2 regions of the Pseudomonas sp. F007 genome follow, and region 1 is predicted to be linked to the other one. Evidence: predicted binding sites of a transcription regulator. Region 1 holds the regulator's gene; the other holds the start of a gene.
What was found. Region 1 encodes FliA, which starts transcription of late flagellar genes. Its sites were predicted from a motif close to CTAAAGTTTNNNNNNNNNNNGCCGNTAA; they were not measured.
Positions count from the first base shown of each region.

Region 2: ACZYR5_RS22835 (methyl-accepting chemotaxis protein) is a predicted target of FliA. The motif match lies at 4,003-4,030, and genes of this name have one in related genera.

Region 1 is NZ_JBVATA010000007.1:204,677-212,287, forward strand. It holds gene flhA (flagellar biosynthesis protein FlhA) at 1-872, shown strand, start outside; gene flhF (flagellar biosynthesis GTPase FlhF) at 884-2,209, shown strand; gene fleN (flagellar synthesis regulator FleN) at 2,324-3,154, shown strand; gene fliA (RNA polymerase sigma factor FliA) at 3,151-3,891, shown strand; gene ACZYR5_RS18805 (chemotaxis response regulator CheY) at 4,058-4,429, shown strand; gene ACZYR5_RS18810 (protein phosphatase CheZ) at 4,452-5,240, shown strand; gene ACZYR5_RS18815 (chemotaxis protein CheA) at 5,270-7,486, shown strand; gene ACZYR5_RS18820 (protein-glutamate methylesterase/protein-glutamine glutaminase) at 7,537-7,611, shown strand, end outside.
Region 2 is NZ_JBVATA010000009.1:133,282-140,892, reverse strand. It holds gene rlmM (23S rRNA (cytidine(2498)-2'-O)-methyltransferase RlmM) at 1-869, opposite strand, end outside; gene acnA (aconitate hydratase AcnA) at 1,068-3,809, shown strand; gene ACZYR5_RS22835 (methyl-accepting chemotaxis protein) at 4,061-5,626, shown strand; gene ACZYR5_RS22830 (alpha/beta family hydrolase) at 5,791-6,468, opposite strand; gene ccoN (cytochrome-c oxidase, cbb3-type subunit I) at 6,563-7,611, shown strand, end outside.

The sequences.
Region 1 (7,611 bases):
TCGACCTGGCGCCCAGTGCCTATCGCCTGACCCTGATGGGGGTGATCCTCGCCGAAGCGGAGATCTACCCGGACCGCGAGCTGGCGATCAACCCCGGGCAGGTGTTCGGTACCCTCAATGGCATTACCGCCAAGGATCCGGCCTTTGGCCTGGAGGCGGTGTGGATCGAGGTCAGCCAGCGTTCCCAGGCGCAGTCGCTGGGCTACACCGTGGTCGATGCCAGTACCGTGGTAGCGACGCACTTGAACCAGATTCTGTACAAGCACTCCAGCGAACTGATCGGCCACGAAGAAGTCCAGCAACTCATGCAATTGCTGGCGAAAAGCTCGCCGAAGCTGGCGGAAGAGCTGGTGCCGGGTGTGCTCTCGCTGTCGCAACTGCTCAAGGTGTTGCAGGCGTTGCTGGCGGAGCAGGTGCCGGTGCGCGACATCCGCAGCATTGCCGAGGCCATCGCGAACAATGCCGCCAAGAGTCAAGATACCGCCGCTTTGGTCGCCGCCGTGCGCGTTGGCCTGTCTCGCGCTATCGTGCAAAGCATTGTAGGCACTGAGTCCGAGCTGCCTGTGATCACCTTGGAGCCAAGGTTGGAACAAATATTGCTCAACAGTATTCAGAAGGCAGGGCAAGGCGCCGATGAGAGCGTCTTGCTGGAGCCGAGCATGGCCGAGAAGCTGCAGCGTTCGTTGATCGACGCCGCGCAGCGTCAGGAAATGCAAGGTCACCCGGTGATTCTGTTGGTAGCCAGTCCCGTACGCGCGATGCTCTCGCGCTTCGGGCGTCTCGCAGTCCCGGGGTTGCACGTGTTGGCGTATCAGGAGATACCCGACAACAAGCAGGTGACCATCGTTGCGACAGTAGGGCCCAACGGCTGAGGTAGTGGTTTATGCAAGTTAAGCGTTTTTTCGCCGCCGATATGCGTCAGGCCATGAAACTGGTTCGTGATGAGCTGGGCGCCGATGCCGCGATCATCGGTAACCGCCGGATCGCCGGCGGTGTCGAGCTGATGGCTGCCCTCGATTACAAACTCTCGGCGCTGGCGCCGCGGGTGCCGAACGTCGAGCTCGAAGATGAGCTGCGCAAGACCCAGTCGCGGATCGTCACCGCCCAGGCCGAACTGAGCCTGCGTGGCGAAGGCGAAGCCGGCCCGCATGCCAGTCGCCAACTGTTCGCCGGCTTGCCGCTGACTGCTGCCGAGCCGCTGATCGAGCCGACGCTGTCCGAGCCACCACGCCCGGCACCAGCCCCCGCCCCGGCGGCGAGCATCGATCCACGGGCCTACGACGCCATGCGCTCGGAGCTCAATGGCTTGCGCGAACTGCTGGAAGTGCAACTCGGTTCGCTGGCCTGGAACCAGCTGCAAGGCCGCCATCCGCAGCAGGCCAACCTCTGGCGTCGCCTGCAGCGCATAGGCTTGTCCGGCCCGCTGTCGCGCGACCTGCTGGAGCTGACGACCAGTATTGAAGACCCCCGCCAGGCCTGGCGCATGCTGCTGGCGCACCTGGCGCGGATGATCCAGACCCCTGAGGTCGAGCCGCTGGAAGAGGGCGGGGTGATTGCCATGGTCGGCCCGGCCGGCATGGGCAAGACCACCACCCTGGCCAAGCTGGCGGCGCGCTACGTGCTCAAGTACGGCTCGCAGAACATTGCCCTGGTGAGCATGGACAGCTACCGCATCGGCGCCCAGGAACAACTCAAGACCCTGGGACGGATTCTCAACGTCTCGGTGACCCACCTGGATCCCGGTCAATCGCTGGCCCAGGCCCTAGAGCCGGTGCTGCGCAAGCGCGTGGTGCTGATCGACACCGCCGGCCTGCAGGCCAGCGACCCGGCGCTGCGCATGCAGCTGGAAAGCCTTGCCGGGCGCGGGATCAAATCGAAGAATTATCTGGTCCTGGCCACCACGAGCCAGAAGCAGGTGTTGACCGCCGCCTATCACAGTTACAAGCGCTGCGGGCTGGCTGGCTGCATCCTGACTAAACTGGACGAGACGGCCAACCTGGGCGAAGTGTTGAGCCTGGCAATCAGTCATGAATTGCCGGTCGCCTATCTGACCGATGGACCGCGGATCCCGGACGATCTGCACTTGCCGCGCCGGCACCAATTGGTGAGCCGTGCGGTCAGTGTACAAATGCAGGAAGAACCCAGCGAAGAAGCCATGGCTGATATGTTCGCTGACCTCTACCACAGTCCTGCCCAACGGGTTGGCTGAGGTATTAATGACTAGATTTGTATCTACATCGATGGCCTGCCATGCATTGTTCGCCCGCGAACGCGCAGCCAGTCATGTAGCCCGCGTCTAAGCAAGACAAGGTATAGAAAGCACATGGGCAGCATGCATCCCGTACAGGTGATCGCGGTGACCGGCGGCAAGGGTGGCGTCGGTAAGACTAACGTTTCAGTGAACTTGTCCCTGGCTCTGGCAGAGCTCGGGCGGCGCGTCATGCTGCTGGACGCCGACCTGGGTCTGGCGAACGTCGACGTCCTGCTGGGGCTGACGCCCAAGCGCACCCTGGCCGACGTGATCGAGGGCCGCTGCGAACTGCGCGACGTGTTGCTGCAGGGGCCTGGCGGGATTCGCATCGTGCCGGCCGCTTCCGGCACCCAGAGCATGGTGCACCTGAGCCCGGCGCAGCACGCGGGCCTGATCCAGGCCTTCAGCGACATCGGTGACAACCTCGACGTGCTGGTGATCGACACCGCTGCTGGCATCGGCGAATCGGTGGTCAGCTTCGTCCGCGCGGCTCAGGAAGTGCTGCTGGTGGTCTGCGACGAACCGACCTCGATCACCGATGCCTACGCCCTGATCAAGCTGCTCAACCGTGACTACGGGATGAATCGTTTCCGCGTGCTGGCCAACATGGCGCAGAGCCCGCAGGAGGGACGCAACCTGTTCGCCAAGTTGACCAAGGTCACGGATCGCTTCCTGGATGTCGCCCTACAATACGTCGGTGCGGTGCCGTACGACGAAAGCGTGCGCAAGGCCGTACAGAAGCAGCGCGCGGTGTACGAAGCGTTCCCGCGTTCCAAGTGCGCCCTGGCTTTCCGGGCCATCGCGCAGAAAGTCGATACCTGGCCATTGCCTGCCAATCCGCGCGGGCATCTGGAGTTTTTTGTCGAGCGTCTGGTGCAACAAACCGCGGGTCCGGTGCTATGACCGCGAGCGGTTACAACCTGTACAAGCAGTCGGCGCGTGACGCGCAGTACGAGCTGATCGAGCGTTACGCGCCACTGGTAAAACGTATTGCCTACCACCTGCTGGCGCGTTTGCCGGCCAGCGTTCAGGTCGAGGACCTGATCCAGGCGGGGATGATTGGCCTGCTGGAAGTGTCGACCAAGTACGACGCCAGCAAGGGCGCCAGTTTCGAGACCTATGCCGGGATTCGTATTCGGGGCGCGATGCTCGACGAAGTCCGCAAAGGGGACTGGGCGCCACGCTCGGTCCACCGCAATACCCGTATGGTCAGTGATGCGATTCGCACAATTGAAGCTAAAACCGGACGTGACGCTAAAGATCACGAGGTTGCGGCCGAACTCCAATTGAGTCTCGATGATTACTACGGGATTTTGAATGACACCTTGGGCAGTCGCCTGTTCAGCTTCGACGACCTGTTGCAGGACGGCGAGCATGAAGGGCTGCATGAGGATGGCGCGAGTGCTCATCAAGAGCCGTCGCGCGACCTGGAAGACGAGCGCTTCCAGGCAGCGTTGGCGGACGCGATTGCCAATTTGCCGGAGCGTGAGCGACTGGTGTTGGCGCTGTACTACGACGAAGAGCTGAACCTCAAGGAAATCGGCGAGGTACTGGGGGTCAGCGAGTCGCGGGTCAGCCAGTTACACAGCCAGTGCGCGGCCCGTTTGCGGGGGCGTTTGGGAGAGTGGCGAGCGCGCTGACAGCAGTGTGGGGACACTGCGTACGACAGTGGGGCGGCGACAAGCCGGTCCGCTGCTCATCCGTTGTGCTCCATACCGTGGTCGAGTGCTCTGCCTGATTGATTGAATGGCGTGCCCAGGTGCTGGGCGCGTTTAAGACTGCTTGGAGGTCGAATTGGACAAGAACATGAAAATCCTCATCGTTGATGACTTCTCAACGATGCGGCGGATCATCAAGAACCTGTTGCGTGACCTCGGTTTCACCAACACGGTCGAGGCAGACGACGGCAATACCGCCATTCCTCTGCTCAACAGCGGCAGCATCGACTTTCTGGTCACGGACTGGAACATGCCTGGCATGACCGGCATCGACCTGCTGCGCCACGTGCGCGCCGACGAAAAACTCAAGCACTTGCCGGTGCTGATGGTGACTGCCGAAGCCAAGCGCGAGCAGATCATCGAAGCCGCCCAGGCCGGGGTAAACGGCTATGTGGTCAAGCCGTTCACGGCGCAGGCGTTGAAAGAGAAGATCGAGAAAATCTTCGAACGCATCGGTTGATGATTGGCGCCACGGGGGAGCTATGGAACTACAGGAAACATCACAGGGCGATTTCGAGTCGACCCTGAAAAAACACGCGGTCGAACTGGTCGAAAGCCTTGAGAAAGGCAAGTTCGGCGACGCGGTGCAATTGATCCATGAGCTCAACCAGACCCGTGACCGCGGCCTGTACCAGGAAGTCGGCAAGCTCACCCGTGAGCTGCACAGCGCGATCGTCAATTTCCAGATCGATCCGCACATGCCGCAAGCCGAGGAGGTCTCGCAGATCACCGACGCCACCGAGCGCCTGGGCTATGTGGTCAAGCTGACCGAAGCCGCAGCGAACCGCACCATGGACCTGGTGGAAAACGCCACGCCGCTGGTCAATGGCCTGAGCACCGACGCCCAGGCCCTGAGCGCCGACTGGGGACGTTTCATGCGCCGGGAAATCGGCGCCGAAGAGTTCCGCGAGCTGGCTCGCCGGGTCGACGGTTTCCTGACCCGCAGCGCGACCGAGACCCAGATGGTTTCAAGCAACCTCAACGACATTCTGCTGGCCCAGGATTACCAGGACCTGACCGGTCAGGTGATAAAGCGCGTGACCCAACTGGTCACCGAAGTGGAGAGCAATCTGCTCAAGTTGGTGCTGATGGCCAGCCAGGTCGACCGCTTCGCCGGCATCGAACATGACCGCGCAGCGATCCTTGCCGAAAAAAATCCGCAAAAACATACGGCGCAGGGTGAAGGTCCGCAGATTCATGCCGATAAACGTGAAGACGTGATGTCCGGTCAGGACGATGTCGACGATTTGCTTTCGAGCCTGGGTTTCTAGGTTCAGACCTTTTTTAGGAGCACCCATTCATGAGCTTCGGCGCCGATGAAGAAATCCTTCAGGATTTTCTGGTTGAGGCCGGCGAAATTCTCGAGCAACTGTCCGAGCAACTGGTCGAGCTGGAAAGCCGACCGGATGACGCGGATTTGCTCAATGCCATTTTTCGCGGTTTCCACACTGTAAAAGGAGGCGCCGGCTTCCTCCAGCTCAACGAACTGGTGGAGTGCTGCCACATCGCCGAGAACGTGTTCGACATCCTGCGCAAGGGTGAGCGACGCGTCGACTCGGAGCTGATGGACGTGGTCCTGGAAGCACTGGATGCGGTCAACGGCATGTTCGGCGAAGTGCGTGAGCGCGCGCCGATCACCGCTGCCACCCCTGAGCTGCTGGCCGCCCTGGCGCGCCTGGCGGAACCGCAGTCGGCGGATCAAGTGGCGCCGGTCGCGGCTGAGCCGGTGCCGGCCAGCGATTCGGGTGACATCACCGACAATGAATTCGAACTGCTGCTCGACTCGCTGAACGCGGTCAAGGAGCAGGCCGAAGCAGCCCCTGCGCCGGTCGTGGAAGCGGCCAGCGGCAGCGATGAAATCACCGACGCCGAGTTCGAGTCGCTGCTCGATCAACTGCACGGCAAGGGTCAGTTCGCCGTCGATTCCCTGGTCTCGGCGGCGCAGCCTGCAGAACCGGCACCCGCGGCTGCGGCGGTTGAAAGCAACGAAATTACCGACGACGAATTTGAAGCCCTGCTCGACCAGTTGCACGGCAAGGGCCAGTTTGCAGTTGACGCGCTGGAGTCGGCGATTGCTTCGGTGCCGGCGCCAGTGCAAGCGCAAGCGTCGGCCGTCGGTAGCGATCTGATTTCCGATCACGAGTTCGAATCCCTGCTCGACGAATTGCACGGCAAGGGCAAGTTCTCGCCCGAGGTCGGCACTGCCGAGTCCTCGGTGGCCAGCGCTCCGGTGGCGGCACCTGTGGCCAAGCCGGTCGCGGCCGTCAGCGAAGCCAAGGCGCCGGCGCCGAAGCCGGCACCGGCCCGGGCTGCGGCGCCGGCGCCAGCGGAAAAACCGGCGAGCGAGGCCGAGACCACCGTGCGGGTCGACACCGCGCGCCTCGACGAAATCATGAACATGGTCGGCGAGCTGGTGCTGGTACGTAACCGCCTGGTGCGCCTGGGGCTCAACAGCGGCGACGAGGCCATGTCCAAGGCGGTGTCGAACCTCGACGTGGTTACCGCCGACCTGCAGACCGCGGTGATGAAAACCCGGATGCAGCCGATCAAGAAGGTCTTCGGGCGTTTCCCTCGACTGGTTCGCGACCTCGCGCGTCAGCTCAAGAAAGAGATCAACCTGGAGTTGGTCGGCGAAGACACCGACCTCGACAAGAACCTGGTCGAAGCCCTGGCCGACCCGCTGGTGCACTTGGTGCGCAACGCGGTCGACCACGGCATCGAGTCGCCGGAAGAACGTGAAGCTTCGGGCAAGTCCCGGGGCGGCAAGGTGGTGCTGGCGGCCGAGCAGGAAGGCGACCATATCCTGCTGTCGATTTCCGACGACGGCAAAGGCATGGACCCCAACGTCCTGCGCGCCATCGCGGTGAAACGCGGGGTGATGGACAAGGATGCGGCTGATCGCCTCAGCGACACCGAGTGCTACAACCTGATTTTCGCCCCGGGGTTCTCGACCAAGACCGAGATTTCCGACGTCTCCGGCCGAGGCGTCGGCATGGACGTGGTGAAGACCAAGATCTCCCAGCTCAACGGCTCGATCAACATCTACTCGGCCAAGGGCCAGGGTTCGAAGATCGTCATCAAGGTGCCGTTGACCCTGGCGATCATGCCGACCCTGATGGTCATGCTCGGCAACCAGGCGTTCGCCTTCCCGCTGGTCAACGTCAACGAAATCTTCCACCTCGACCTGTCGCGCACCAACGTGGTCGACGGCCAGGAAGTGGTGATCGTGCGCGACAAGGCGTTGCCGCTGTTTTACCTCAAGCGCTGGCTGGTCAGCTCCGCCGCTCATGAAGAGCAGCGCGAAGGCCATGTTGTGATCCTTTCGGTGGGCACGCAGCGGATCGGCTTTGTCGTCGATCAGTTGGTGGGCCAGGAAGAAGTGGTCATCAAGCCGTTGGGCAAAATGCTCCAGGGAACGCCGGGCATGTCGGGCGCCACCATTACCGGTGACGGTCGCATCGCGTTGATTCTCGATGTTCCGAGCATGCTCAAGCGTTACGCCGCACGGCGGATTTGATTCTGGCATCGCGGGGCAGCCCATGCCCCGCGGCGTCTAATGGAGTGTTTATGGCAGTCAAAGTCCTGGTGGTGGATGATTCCGGTTTTTTCCGCCGCCGCGTCTCGGAAATCCTTTCGGCAGAC
Region 2 (7,611 bases), on a different contig from region 1:
CCTTCGCCGATCCACTCTTCGAGCATGGCGGCGTTGCGCGCCGGTTTCTCGACGATGTCGCAGACCATCCAATCCACCGGCTGCTTGGGCTTGAAGGTAAAACCATCGGCCATTAGGTGTTGCACCAGACCCGTGTCCATCAGGCTTTCGGCCATCGGACCGTTGTCGATGGCGGTGACCAGCATGCCGCGGTTGACCAGTTGCCAGGTCCAGCCGCCCGGCGCGGCGCCGAGGTCGACGCCGGTCATGTCGCTGTGCAGGCGCTCGTCCCATTGTTCGCGGGGGATGAAGTGGTGCCAGGCCTCTTCCAGCTTGAGGGTCGAGCGGCTCGGCGCCTCGCGGGGGAATTTCAAACGCGGAATACCCATCGGCCACATCGCCGAGTTGTTCGCTTCGGCCAGGCCAAGGAACACTTCACGACCGCTCTTGAAGGTCAGCAGCAGGCGCGGCTTGTGCGCATCGTCCACCAGCTTGCCGGCGGCGATCAGCGCCTTGCGCAGGTGCACTTCGAATTTCTTGCAGAAGTTCGACAGCTCTTTGCCGTCGTTGGTGTCGACCATCTCCAGCCACAGGCTGCCACACACCGGAAAATCGGCCATGTGGGCGAGGATCACGCTGATGCGGTCGGTTTCCGGCAAGTCGATGAAGGTGCCGCGCGCCCATTGCCGCGGGAAGATCAACTGCGAAAAGCGTTGGCCACGCATCAGGCGCTCGGCACCGTCGGCTTCAGTGCAGACAAATTCGGCACAAGCGGTGTTCGGCTTGGCCTTGGCGTAACCGGACACATTCAGGTGTGCAGCGAGATCGGCGATTTCCGAGCAGACTTCGCCTTCGAAACCTGGACGGCAATGCATAAAGAGCGTGTTCATTAAATCTCCTGGGCAATTGTGCGCAAACTTGCCCTGTAGCAAAGCCTGTCACGAAAACCGGCGCATGATAGCTGACTTCGGAACCTTGGACTTGCCCATAGAGTCCAGTTATTAGCCAGCTACTGAAAACAGCGCTAGGTTTAGTGCTCTGCCCGTCCCGTCAGTCCGTAGCCGTGCGGACTCAAAGGAGTGACTTCAATGCCGTCCCTCGATAGCCTGAAAACCCTCAAGACCCTGCCAGTCGACGACCGGACCTACCATTACTTCAGCTTGCCGGAAGCCGCCAAAGCCCTGGGCAACCTCGATGCGTTGCCGATGTCCCTGAAAGTCCTGCTGGAAAACCTGCTGCGCTGGGAGGACGGCAAGACCGTCACCGGCACCGATCTCAAGGCCCTCGCCGGCTGGCTCAAGGAGCGGCGCAGCGACCGGGAAATCCAGTACCGCCCGGCGCGTGTGCTGATGCAGGACTTCACCGGCGTGCCGGCGGTGGTCGACCTCGCGGCCATGCGCGCCGCCATGGCCAAGGCCGGTGGCGATCCGCAGCGGATCAATCCGCTGTCGCCGGTGGACCTGGTGATCGACCACTCGGTGATGGTCGACGCCTTTGCCAGCAGCGGTGCGTTCGAACAGAACGTCGACATCGAAATGCAGCGTAACGGGGAGCGATATGCGTTCCTGCGCTGGGGCCAGAGCGCGTTCGATAATTTCAGCGTGGTGCCGCCCGGCACCGGCATCTGCCACCAGGTCAACCTCGAGTACCTCGGCCGCACGGTCTGGACCAAGGAAGAAGACGGCCGCACCTACGCCTTTCCCGACACCCTGGTGGGCACCGACTCCCACACCACCATGATCAACGGCCTCGGCGTGCTCGGCTGGGGCGTTGGCGGGATCGAAGCGGAAGCGGCGATGCTCGGGCAACCGGTGTCGATGCTGATTCCGGAAGTGATCGGCTTCAAGCTCAGCGGCAAGCTCAAGGAAGGCATCACCGCCACCGACCTCGTTCTGACGGTGACGCAGATGCTGCGCAAGAAAGGCGTGGTGGGCAAATTCGTCGAGTTCTATGGCGATGGCCTGGCAGAGCTGCCATTAGCCGACCGTGCGACCCTGGCCAACATGGCGCCGGAGTACGGCGCCACCTGCGGTTTCTTCCCGGTGGATGACGTCACTCTGGACTACCTGCGCCTGTCCGGGCGGCCCGATGCCGTGGTCAAGCTGGTCGAGGCCTACAGCAAGGCCCAGGGCCTGTGGCGCCTGCCCGGCCAGGAACCGCAGTTCAGCGACAGCCTGGCGCTGGACATGAGCAGCGTCGAAGCCAGTCTTGCCGGGCCGAAACGCCCGCAGGACCGGGTATCGCTGCCCAACGTCGCCCAGGCCTTCAGCGACTTCCTCGGCCTGGCGGTCAAACCCACCAGCAAGGAAGAGGGTCGCCTGGAAAGTGAGGGCGGCGGCGGTGTCGCGGTGGGCAATGCCGATCTGGTCGGCGAGGCGGATTATCAATATGAAGGCCACACCTATCGCCTGAAAAACGGCGCGGTGGTGATTGCCGCCATTACCTCCTGCACCAACACCTCCAACCCGAGCGTGATGATGGCCGCCGGACTGCTGGCGAAAAAGGCCGTGGAAAAGGGCCTGACCCGCAAACCCTGGGTCAAGAGTTCCTTGGCCCCCGGCTCCAAGGTGGTCACCGACTATTACAAGGCCGCGGGCCTGACGCCTTATCTCGATCAGCTCGGCTTCGCCTTGGTGGGTTACGGCTGTACCACCTGCATCGGCAACTCCGGGCCGCTGCCGGAGCCGATCGAGAAAGCCATCCAGGGCTCCGACCTGACCGTCGCCTCGGTGCTGTCGGGCAACCGCAACTTCGAAGGCCGGGTCCACCCGCTGGTGAAAACCAACTGGCTGGCCTCGCCACCCTTGGTAGTGGCCTATGCCCTGGCCGGCACGGTGCGGATCGACATCGCCAGCGAACCACTGGGCAACGACCAGAACGGCAATCCGGTGTACCTGCGGGATATCTGGCCCACCAGCCAGGAAATCGCCGCGGCGGTCAGCCAGGTCGACACCGCGATGTTTCACAAGGAATACGCCGAGGTGTTCGCCGGCGATGCGCAATGGCAAGCGATTGAAGTGCCACAAGCGGCGACCTACGTCTGGCAGGATTCATCCACCTACATCCAACACCCGCCATTTTTCGACGGCATTGGCAGCCCACCGCCGGCGATCGAGGACGTCAAGGACGCGCGCATATTGGCCCTGCTCGGCGATTCGGTGACCACCGACCACATCTCCCCCGCCGGCAACATCAAGACCGACAGCCCGGCCGGGCGCTACCTGCGTGAGCAAGGCGTGGAACCACGGGATTTCAACTCCTACGGCTCACGGCGCGGCAACCATGAAGTGATGATGCGCGGCACCTTTGCCAACATCCGTATCCGCAACGAAATGCTGGGCGGCGAAGAAGGTGGCAACACCCTGTACATCCCCAGTGGCGAAAAACTGGCGATCTACGACGCAGCGATGCGCTATCAAGCCAGCGGCACGCCACTGGTGGTGATCGCCGGCCAGGAATACGGCACCGGCTCCAGCCGCGACTGGGCCGCCAAGGGCACCAACCTGCTGGGGATCAAGGCGGTGATCGCCGAGAGCTTCGAGCGGATCCACCGCTCCAACCTGGTGGGCATGGGCGTCCTGCCGCTGCAGTTCAAGCTCGATCAGAACCGCAAGAGCCTGAAGCTGACCGGCAAGGAAACCTTGAGCATCCAGGGTCTCAGTGGCGTCGAACTGACACCGCGGATGAACCTGCCGCTGATCATTACCCGGGAGGATGGCAGCAGCGAGAGGATCGAGGTGCTGTGCCGGATCGATACCTTGAACGAAGTGGAGTACTTCAAGGCGGGGGGGATTTTGCATTATGTGTTGCGGCAGTTGATTGCGGGATAGGGCCACGCCGCCCACCCTCCTCTGTAGGAGCGAGCTTGCTCGCGAAAAACGTCAACGATAACGCTCAAAACCTGACACGCCGCGGCGGTCTCAGGTTTTTCGCGAGCAGGCTCGCTCCTACAGGGTCCGGGTATGATTCGAGTCATGACGCACCAGTCATTTTGCGACGCATGGCCCATTGTTGAAAAATAATTTCAACATTTCGCCAGGCTGGCCGAAACCCTGTCAAAGCCTTGCGGATTGAAACAGCCATGCGTAACAACCAGCCCATTACACAGCGCGAACGGACCTTCCCGGCTCAGCAACGGTTGATCTCCACCACCGATGCCAAGGGCGTGATCAACTACTGCAACGATGCATTCGTCGAGATCAGTGGTTTTTCCCGGGAAGAACTGATCCGTGCGCCGCACAACCTGGTCCGTCACCCCGACGTGCCATCGGCGGTGTTCGCGCACATGTGGGGCACACTGAAACAAGGCCTGCCATGGATGGGCATTGTCAAGAATCGCTGCAAGAACGGTGACCACTATTGGGTCAACGCCTATGTGACGCCGGTGTTCGACGGCAACCAGGTGGTCGGCTACGAGTCGGTGCGGGTCAAGCCGACCGCCGAACAGATCCGCCGCGCCGAAACCCTGTACCAGCGCATCAACCAGGGTAAGTCCGCCGTTCCCCAGCGCGACAAGTGGTTGCCGGTGCTGCAGGATTGGCTGCCGTTCATCCTGGTCAGCCAATTAAGTTTCATGATCGGCGCCACCCTTAATTCGCAATGGGGCTTTGCCCTGGCTGCCGGCCTCTCGGTGCCGCTGGGCCTGCTCGGTTTGAGCTGGCAGCAGCGCGGCCTCAAGCGCTTGCTGCGCCTGGCCGAGCAAACCACCTCCGACCCGCTGATCGCGCAGATGTACACCGATAGCCGCGGCGCCCAGGCGCGTCTGGAAATGTCGATCCTCAGTCAGGAAGCACGCCTGAAAACCTGCCTGACCCGCCTGCAGGACACCGCCGAGCACCTGACCGGCCAAGCTCGTCAGTCCGATCAACTGGCCCACGACAGCTCCAGCGGCCTGGAGCGTCAGCGCGTCGAGACCGAACAGGTGGCCACGGCGGTCAACCAGATGGCCGCCACCACCCAGGAAGTCGCCAGCCACGTGCAGCGCACCGCTGACGCCACCCAGGAAGCCAATCGCCTGACCGGGCGTGGCCGCGATATTGCCGGGGAAACCCGTGAAGCCATCCAGCGCCTGTCAGTGGTGGTCGGCGAAACCGGCCTGACCGTCACCCAACTGGCCAAGGACAGCGACGAAATCGGCGGCGTAGTCGATGTGATCAAGGGCATTGCCGACCAGACCAACCTGCTCGCCCTCAATGCCGCCATCGAAGCCGCCCGTGCTGGCGAGATGGGCCGCGGCTTTGCCGTGGTGGCCGACGAAGTGCGGCAATTGGCGCAACGCACCAGCGAATCCACCGGGCAGATCCACAGCCTGATCGCCAAGCTCCAGCAAACCGCCAGCACCGCCGTGCAGACCATGGAAGCCGGGCATCGTCAGGCCGAAGAAGGTGTGGCGCGGGTGCTGGAAGCCGATCAGGCGCTGGTGGGGATCAGCGAGGCGGTGGCCAATATCACCGACATGACCACCCAGATCGCCGCCGCCACCGAAGAGCAAAGCGCGGTGGCCGAGGAAATCAGCCGCAACATCAGCAACATCTCCGAACTGGCCGACCAGACCTCGGAGCAGGCACAGAACTCGGCGCTGTTGAGTGAAGAGCTGACCAAGACCGCGAATACCCAGTATTCGTTGGTGGAGCGGTTTAACCGCTGATCGCCCTGGCAATATCAAAAAACCCGGATGGCGAGAGCTTCCGGGTTTTTTATTGTCGGGCTGAAAGGTGTGCTGCTCTCACAGGCCTCTTCGCGGGCAAGCCCGCTCCTACAAGGTGGTGACCGGGCTTGCCCGCGAAGAGGCCAGACCTGCTGGCAAGAATCTCACTGAAGAAACGCCGCCACCCGCCCCGCCGCCGTCGCCAGATGCTGCTCATGGGTAAAGCCTGAAGCCTTCAACGGCTTCAGGTCATGATCGCCTGCCACCAGCCACAGCACTTCAATACTCGGTGATAGTGCGTAACGCTCGACCGCCTCGCGATTACCCAACGCATCCCGTTCTCCCTGCACGATCAAAGTCCGGGTTTTCAGCCCCTCCAGATGCTCGACCCGCGGCTTCTCCGGCTTGCCCACCGCATAGAACGGATAACCCAGGCACACCAACGCATCCGCCGCCACCTCATCGGCGAGCAAACTGGCCATGCGCCCGCCCATGGACTTGCCGCCAATCGCCAAAGGCCCAGTGACATGGCGTCGCACTTGGGCGTACACCTCTCGCCAGCATTCCAGGAGTTTCGGCGCCGGGTTTGGCGGGCGCTTACCACCGTCCAGACGCCGCTGCGCCATGTAGGGAAACTCGAAGCGCACTACGTTCACGCCTTGTGCAGCAAGGCGTGCAGCCATGTCGCTCATCCAGTCGCTGTCCATCGGGGCGCCAGCGCCATGGGCGAGGATCAGTGTCGGCGAAGCCTTGCCAGCCGCCGCGTTCCACAGCCAGCCATTGTCCTGCACACACTGCGCCCATTGATCCCCGTCAATACTGGCGTTGTGCTCATTGTCCATGCTTGCCTCGCTTTTAATCTGCCTATAACTCCAGGCGAAGGGAGAGTCGCTGCCTTGCAGTCGCTCGCTTCGGCTGAACCGTGGATGGGGAACCATGAACACTTCTACAAGTACCGCCTATAACTACAAGGTGGTCCGCCAATTCGCCATTATGACGGTGGTATGGGGCATCGTCGGCATGGGCCTCGGGGTTTTTCTCGCGGCGCAATTGGTCTGGCCCGAACTGAACTTCAACCTGCCGTGGACCAGCTTCGGTCGCCTGCGCCCGCTGCACACCAACGCGGTGATCTTCGCCTTTGGTGGCTGCGCGCTGTTTGCCGCCTCGTTCTACTCGGTGCAACGTACCTGCCAGACCCAGCTGTTCGCGCCGAAAATCGCCGCGTTCACGTTCTGGGGCTGGCAGTTGGTGATTCTGCTGGCGGCCATCACCCTGCCACTGGGCTACACCAGTTCCAAGGAATACGCCGAGCTGGAATGGCCGATCGACATCCTGATCACCATCGTCTGGGTCGCCTACGCCATCGTGTTCTTCGGCACGCTGATGAAGCGCAAGACCAAGCACATCTACGTCGGCAACTGGTTCTTCGGCGCCTTCATCATCACCGTTGCCATCCTGCACATCGTCAACAACATGGAACTGCCGGTCAGCCTGACCAAGTCCTACTCGGTGTATGCCGGTGCGACCGACGCCATGGTGCAGTGGTGGTACGGGCATAACGCGGTAGGCTTTTTCCTCACCGCAGGCTTCCTGGGGATGATGTACTACTTCGTGCCGAAACAGGCCGAACGTCCGGTGTACTCGTATCGCCTGTCGATCGTGCACTTCTGGGCGCTGATCACCCTGTACATCTGGGCCGGCCCGCACCACCTGCACTACACCGCGCTGCCGGATTGGGCGCAGTCGCTGGGCATGGTGATGTCGCTGATCCTCCTGGCGCCAAGCTGGGGCGGCATGATCAACGGCATGATGACCCTCTCGGGCGCCTGGCATAAGCTGCGCAGCGACCCGATCCTGCGTTTCCTCGTGGTATCCCTGGCGTTCTACGGCATGTCGACCTTCGAAGGTCCGATGATGGCGATCAAGACCGTCAACGCCCTCTCCCACTACACCGACTGGACCATCGGCCACGTACACGCCGGTGC